Caulobacter sp. FWC2: one gene and its partner. Each later gene encodes a partner of the first gene's protein in a complex. Links are inferred from orthologs where the notes say so. Each region holds a gene or a part of one and is shown in the gene's direction. Other genes may lie near its edges.

What was found. Proteins that work in one complex are often made in the same cells at the same time.
Region 2: the proteins of tldD (region 1) and CSW62_RS22640 are in contact, whole or in part, in a solved structure (PDB 5NJ9), measured with the Escherichia coli proteins. The link is inferred for Caulobacter sp. FWC2 from one-to-one orthologs.

What each region holds. Positions count from the first base shown.
Region 1 is NZ_PEBF01000001.1:314,731-318,204, reverse strand. Bases 446-3,385 are described here. They hold tldD (metalloprotease TldD), read left to right. Parts: upstream 446-1,155; coding sequence 1,156-2,616; downstream 2,617-3,385. Other genes in these bases: CSW62_RS01590 (GNAT family N-acetyltransferase), read right to left, coding at 2,613-3,110; CSW62_RS01600 (GIN domain-containing protein), read left to right, coding at 446-1,080. Also shown: CSW62_RS01605 (DUF1700 domain-containing protein), read left to right, coding at 1-247; more of CSW62_RS01600, read left to right, coding at 265-445; CSW62_RS01585 (peptide MFS transporter), read right to left, coding at 3,387-3,474. UniProt on the Escherichia coli protein: Metalloprotease involved in CcdA degradation. Suppresses the inhibitory activity of the carbon storage regulator (CsrA).
Region 2 is NZ_PEBF01000001.1:4,799,849-4,803,347, forward strand. Bases 185-3,149 are described here. They hold CSW62_RS22640 (TldD/PmbA family protein), read left to right. Parts: upstream 185-983; coding sequence 984-2,315; downstream 2,316-3,149. Other genes in these bases: CSW62_RS22630 (M14 family metallopeptidase), read left to right, coding at 185-451; CSW62_RS22635 (MAPEG family protein), read left to right, coding at 537-938; CSW62_RS22645 (3'(2'),5'-bisphosphate nucleotidase CysQ), read left to right, coding at 2,312-3,091; CSW62_RS22650 (DUF4170 domain-containing protein), read left to right, coding at 3,112-3,149. In the rest of the region: more of CSW62_RS22630, read left to right, coding at 1-184; more of CSW62_RS22650, read left to right, coding at 3,150-3,345; CSW62_RS22655 (tyrosine-protein phosphatase), read right to left, coding at 3,480-3,499.

The sequences.
Region 1 (3,474 bases):
GCTGTTTGGGATGCTGGTCGCGGTCGTGACCATCTTCATCGCCGGCGGCTTCGTGTTCGCCGCAGGCCCGCTGACCGGACCGCCCGGTGGCCCGATCACCGCCTTCCTGGCGGGGCTTGGCCTGATGGGCCTGGCCGCCTGCCTGGGCGCCCTGCTCACCCTGATCACGGTCGGGGTCTTCAACGCGGTCGTCTGGTACGCCCGGCTGCACTTCCGGCTCCTGAAGCCGGCCATTGAACAAGCCTAAGCGGCTCGGAGGGGACCATGTTGATCCGCAATACGCTCATCGTCGCCGGCGCCAGCTTCGTGCTCGCCATCGGCTGCTTCGCCGGGGTCGCCGCGCTGGCCGGCCCCGAGTTCCTCAAGAACGGCTGGACCTTCCCGCTCGATCACGAAGAGACCGTCGTGATCCGCGAGAACGGCCGGGTGATCCGCACCGGCGATCACTTCAACATCTCGAACAAGCGGTCGGAGGCCGACGTGGACCGCACCTTCGCCTGGACCGGCAAGGACGCGCTTCAGATCGACCTGCCGGTCGACGTGGTGTTCATCCAGGGGGCGGAGGCCAAGATCGTCGCCTCGGGACCCAAGGCCTATCTTGACCGGCTCCGCGTCGAGGGCGGCCGCATCAGCCTTGATGACGGCGCGCGCGACGAGCATACCCAGGTCACGATCAATGCCTTCGGCGTGCGTGTGTTGAGCGACTCCGAGCGCGTGAAGATCACGATCATCGCGCCGGACGTAACCAAGTTCGACCTGCGCGGCTCCGGGGACCTCGACATTCGGCGCTACGACCACCCGACCTTCGCCGTCGAAGTCAGCGGCAGCGGAGACGTCGAGGCGCAGGGCCGGGTCGAAACCCTTGTGGTGGACAATTCCGGATCTGGATCCGTCGACCTGTCCGACCTGAAGGCCAAGGACGCGGTGTTCGACGTCTCGGGCAGCGGCGGCGGGGCCTTGTTCGCCACGAACAAGGCCAAGATCGACATCTCCGGCAGCGGCGACGTCGAACTGCGCACCGAACCCAAGACGGTCAGCACCGAGATCACCGGCTCTGGCGAAGTGCGCCGGGAATACTGATCCCACACGGATCAGATCGCCTGTGACAAAGGGGGCGGGGTGACGGACGCGTTCGGAAAGCCTACCTGTAGGCACATGAACGCTCCGCTCTCCGCCTCCTCCCTGGCCGCCTCGGCCCTGGCCGCCACCTCCATCCTGGACGCCGCCGGCGTCGATCGCGAACGCGCCCAGGCGATCCTGAGCGAGGCCCTGGCCGGCGCCGATGACGGCGAGCTGTTCCTCGAACGCTCCGAGAGCGAGGCCTTCGTCTTCGACGACGGCCGCCTGAAAAGCGCCTCCTACGACAGCGCCGAAGGCTTCGGCCTGCGCGTCGTGGCCGGCGAGACGGCCGGCTTCGCCCACGCCGCCGAAATCTCCGAAGCCGCCATCCGGCGCGCCGCGGGCTCCGCCAGCCTCGCCAAGCGCGGCTATGCCGGTGTCAGCGCCGAGGGCCCGCGCTCGACCAACGAGGCGCTGTACGGCGAGGACAATCCGGTCAATTCGCCGGACTTCTCTGACAAGGTCTCGCTGCTGCAGGAGATCGACGCCTTCGCCCGCGCCCGCGATCCGCGCGTCGTGCAGGTGATGGCCTCGATGGCCGGCGAGCGCCGCGTGGTCGAGATCCTGCGCGCCGACGGCAAGCTGCTCCGCGACGTCCGCCCGCTGGTGCGAGTCAATGTCCAGGTCACCGTCGAGAAGGACGGTCGCCGCGAGAGCGGCAGCTCCGGCGCCGGCGGCCGCGCTGGCTTCGCCGCCTGGATCAGCCCCGACAAGTGGCAGGACCAGGTCGACGAGGCCCTGCGCATGGCGCTGGTCAATCTTGACGCCGTCGCCTGCCCGGCCGGCGAGATGGACGTGGTGCTCGGCCCGGGCTGGAACGGCGTGCTGCTGCACGAGGCCGTCGGCCACGGCTTGGAAGGCGACTTCAACCGCAAGGGCATCAGCGCCTTCTCGGGCCGCATCGGCGAACGCGTGGCGGCCAAGGGGGTCACGGTCTTCGACGACGGCTCGCTGGCCGGCCGCCGCGGCTCGCTGACCATCGACGATGAAGGCACCCCGACCGAACGGACAGTGCTGATCGAGGACGGCGTCCTGGTCGGCTACATGCACGACCGCATGAGCGCGCGCCTGATGGGCATGAAGGCCACCGGCAACGGTCGTCGCCAGTCCTACGCCCACATGCCGATGCCGCGCATGACCAATACCGGCATGCTGGCGGGCGCCGACGATCCGCAAGAGATGATCGCTTCGCTGAAGCGCGGCCTCTACTGCGCCAATTTCGGCGGCGGCCAGGTCGACATCACCAACGGCAAGTTCGTCTTCCAGTGCACCGAGGCCTACCTCGTCGAGGACGGCAAGATCACCGCCCCGGTCAAGGGCGCGACCCTGATCGGCGACGGCCCCTCGGCCCTGACCCGGGTGACGATGATCGGCAACGACTTCGACTTCGACCCCGGCATCGGCGTCTGCGGCAAGGCCGGCCAGGGCGTGCCCGTGGGCGTGGGCCAGCCCAGCCTGAAGATCACCGGCCTGACGGTGGGCGGGACGGCCGTTTAGAGCCGCCGCTCCAGATAGGTCACCGTCTTCTTCCCGCCGTGGATCTGCGCCGTCCCCACGGGGACGAAGCCGAGCGCGGCGTGGAAGGCGTCCGACGCCGGGTTGGGCGGGTCGGAATTGACCTCGCAGACGATGCGGTCGTGCCCGGCCGACCGGGCCGCCGAGAACAGGTCGTCATAGAGCGCGCGCGCCAGGCCCCTGCCCCGCGCGCTGTCGGCCACCACCACGCGGTCGACATAGACGAAGGCCGAATAGCGCTCACGGAACCACAGGTAGTTGACGCTGTCGTAGTCGGCGGAGTGATCGAAGGTCAGCAGCAGCGCATCCGCCAAGCCCACGCGGCGAGCCACGAAGGCCTCGGCGACCAGATGCGCCATCCGCTCGGGCTCAAGCCACGACAGCTCGACGGCGTGGTCATTGTTCAGCGCCAGCAGGGCCTCGCCGTCTGGACCGGTCAGGTCGTCGGTGGTCAGCGGCTTCACAAGGTCGGTCATCGGGCCCTCCATCGGGTCTCGGACCTATGGGCCAGCGCCCGGCCGCGCAACCTTGCAAAGGTTTAATCCACCTGTCGGGCTTGTAACTTCCCTAGCGGCAAGACGATCGCCACCCTGGCTCGACGGTTTCACCGACGAGCTTCGGGTAGGAGCGGAAACGGACTTCGCGGTTTGAGCCACCGCGAAGGACGGTCCCACCTGGGGTCGAGGCGCGGCCCCTCCGCGCCTCGTGAGAAGGGCCCCAGTCCATGCTGGGGCCCTTCGGTCCTTTTCAGCCTAGGCCCCCGAAGCGTCGGCGACCGTCGGACCCGTGGTGTCGTCGGCGCCGTGCGACCATTTCTTGAGCACCGGCGAGAGCAGCAGG
Region 2 (3,499 bases), 4.5 Mb from region 1 along the record:
CCTCGAAGTCGAGATGATCCGCCTGGTCGATCCCAAGCTGGCCGACCGCGCCAACGAGGGTCACGTCCAGATCAGCGTCGACAAGGTCACCACGGAGACCCGCGCCTGGATCTTCCCGAAAGGCTCGATCCGCGTGCCGACCGACCAGCCGCTGGGCGACCTGATCGTGCTGCTGCTGGAGCCGCAGTCGGGCGAGAGCTTCTTCGCCTGGGGCATGGTCCCCGAGGTGCTGAGCCGCGTGGAATATATCGAGTCCTACGCCATCGCTCCGCTGGCCGAGAAGATGATGGCAGCCGATCCCAAGCTCAAGGCCGAGTTCGAAGCCAAGCTGGCCGCCGAGCCCAGGTTCGCCGCTGATCCGGAGGCGCGTCTGGCCTGGTTCTACGAACGCACGCCCTTCTACGACGACCACTACTTGCTTTACCCGATAGCCCGCGAAATCGCGCGATAGGCGGGTCGGGTTGCCGAGACCGATCGGAAGGCTTCATATGCCCCCCTTCGCCGGGGGCGGGATAGTTACTAGGGCTTGAGCTACCATGGATACGATTGCTTCGGGCCACGCCGCCGCCCTTTGGGCCGGCCTGCACCTTTTCCTGCTGCTGATCCTTTCGCTGCTGGTCGTGCGCCTGCGCCAGAAGCACAAGGTGGCCCTGGGCGACGAGGGCATCCCTGAGCTGGCCCGCGCCATCCGCGCCTTCGGCAACGCCACCGAATATGTGCCGACCGGCATCGCGGCCCTGGCCGTGCTGGCCGTGGCCGGCGCCTCGCCGCTGGCCATCCACGTGGTGGGTTTCATTCTCTTCGCCGGCCGCGTGATCCACGCCGTCGGCCTGTCCACCAACGGCGGCGCCTCGATCGGGCGATCGGTCGGCATGGTGGCGACCTGGCTGGCCTACATCTTCGCTGGCGTGGCCCTACTGCTGTCGGCGATAGGCTGAATTGACGCGCTTGCTCCTTCGGGGGCCGGTCGTCCATAAGACCGCATGGACGATAATCTGCTGCATGACGTGGTCGCCGCCGCGCGCAAGGCCGGGGCGGACGCCGCCGAAGCCGTCTTCGCCGAGCGCCAGTCGCTCTCCGTCTCGGTCCGCCTGGGCGAATTGGAAGAAGTCGAGCGCGAGGAGGCCCGCGACCTGGGCCTGCGCGTCTTTATCGGGGCCCGCAGCGCCACCGTTTCCGGCTCCGACGTCTCGGCCGAGGCGCGCGCCAAGCTGATCGAACGCGCCGTGGCCATGGCCCGCCTCGCCCCAGAAGACCCCTATGCCAGCCTGGCGCCGCACGACCGCCTGGCCAGGGGTCCGTTCCCCGAGCTCGACCTGATCGACGCCTACGAGCCCACCGCCGAGACCCTGGAAGCCCAGGCGCGCCTGGCCGAAGAGCACGCCCGCGCGGTCAAGGGCGTAACCAATTCCGACGGCGGCTCGGCCACCTGGTCATCGTCGAAGTGGAGCCTGGTCACCACCGCCGGCTTCCACGGAACCCAAGCGGCCACCGGCCACTCGATCTCGGCCTCGGCCATCGCCGGCGAGGGCGCGGGCATGGAACGCGGCGGCGAAGGCCGCTCGGCCCGTCACTTCGGCGACCTGCCGGCCGCCGGCGACATCGGCATGGAAGCCGGCCGCCAGGCGGTCGCGCGTCTCAACCCGCGCAAGATCGCCACGACCACCGCCCCGGTGATCTTCGAGAACCGCCTGGCCATGAGCCTGATCGGTCCTCTGCTGGGCGCGATCTCGGGACCGGCAATCACCCGCGGCGCCTCATTCCTGAAGGACAAGCTGGGCCAGCAGATCTTCGCCAAGGGCGTCAATCTGCTGGAAGACCCGCACCGCGTACGCGGTCTGGGCTCGGCGCCGTTCGACGACGAAGGCGTGGCGACGGAAGCCCGCGCCCTGATCGACGACGGCGTGCTGACCACCTGGCTCCTGAACAGCTCCTCGGCCAAGCAGTTGGGCATGGTCACCACCGGCCACGCCTCGCGCGGCCTGGCCGGCCCCTCGGGCGTCTCCACCCACAACCTGACGCTCCAGCCGGGCGCGCGGGACCTGGCGGGCCTGATGCAGGACGCCGGGACGGGCCTGCTGGTCACCTCGATGTTCGGCCCCTCGCTGAACGGCAACACCGGCGACTGGTCGGTGGGCTGCTCGGGCGTCTGGTTCGAGAACGGCGAGAGCACTGGCCCGGTCACCGAGATCACCGTGGCCGGCAACCTGATCGACATCTACGCCCGCCTCGTGCCCGGTTCGGACCTGCAGTTCCTGGGCGCCAGCAACAGTCCGTCGATCCTGGTCGACGCCTTGGCGATCGCGGGCAAATGAACGACCTGGACCTGATCCTGAGAGCGGCCAGGGAAGCGGGCGAGCTGGCGCTCTCGGCCCGCGAGGGCGGCTTGAAGATCTGGTCCAAGGAGGGCGGCTCGCCGGTGACCGACGCGGACCTCGCCGTCGACACCCTGCTGAAGACCGGGCTCGGCGCGGAGCGCCCCGGCTACGGCTGGCTGTCGGAGGAGACGGCCGACGATCCGGCCCGCCTGACCACCCCACGCCAATTCGTCGTCGACCCGATCGACGGCACGGCGGCCTTCATGAAGGGCAAGCCGTGGTTCGCCGTCTCGATCGCCGTGGTCGAGAACGGCCAGCCCGTCGCCGGCGTCGTCCACGCGCCCGCCCTGAACGAGACCTACCTGGCCACGGCCGACGGTCCGGCGACCCTGAACGGCGCCGTCATCGAACCCAGCGCCACCGCTCACCTCGAAGGCTCGGCCATGCTGGGCGACGCCAAGATGTTCGCCCATCCGGCCTGGCGCGAGCCGTGGCCGGACATGCGGATCGAGAGCCGCAACTCGATCGCCTACCGCATGTGCCTGGTCGCGGCCGGGACCTTCGACGCCGCCATCGCCCTGTCGCCCAAGAGCGAGTGGGACGTCGCCGCCGCCGACCTGATCTGCCGCCGCGCCGGCGCCTGGCTCAGCGACCACAAGGGCCGCGATTTCGCCTATAATCGCCCCGTTCCGCTGGTTCCGAGCCTGGTTTGCGCCAATCGGACGCTTGCGCCATTGATCCTGTCACGCGTCGGGCATATCGAGCTGCCATAAAACCAATTCCTCGCAGGAACTTGCCCCAAATGCCCGATAAGCAGCTTCTTCATATCGTCGTCGGTGGCGAACTCTCGGATGTGGCTGGTGTCGAATTCCGGGACCTGTCCAAGGTCGAGTTCGTCGGCGCCTATCCCAGCTACGAAGACGCCCACAAGGCCTGGAAGGCCAAGGCCCAGGCGACCGTGGACAACGCCCACGCCCGCTACTTCATCATCCACGCGCACAAGCTGCTGGATCCGAGCGAGGGCTAAGGCCGCGCCAGCCCCCACCTGACCTCGCTTCGCGAGGTCTGTCCGCCCCCAAAGGGGTGGCGGAGAAAATCTCTCCTCCCCCTTTATGGGGGAGGGGGACCGCCGAACGGCGGTGGAGGGGGTCTGCGCCGCCCCTACTCCCGCCGCAGGATCT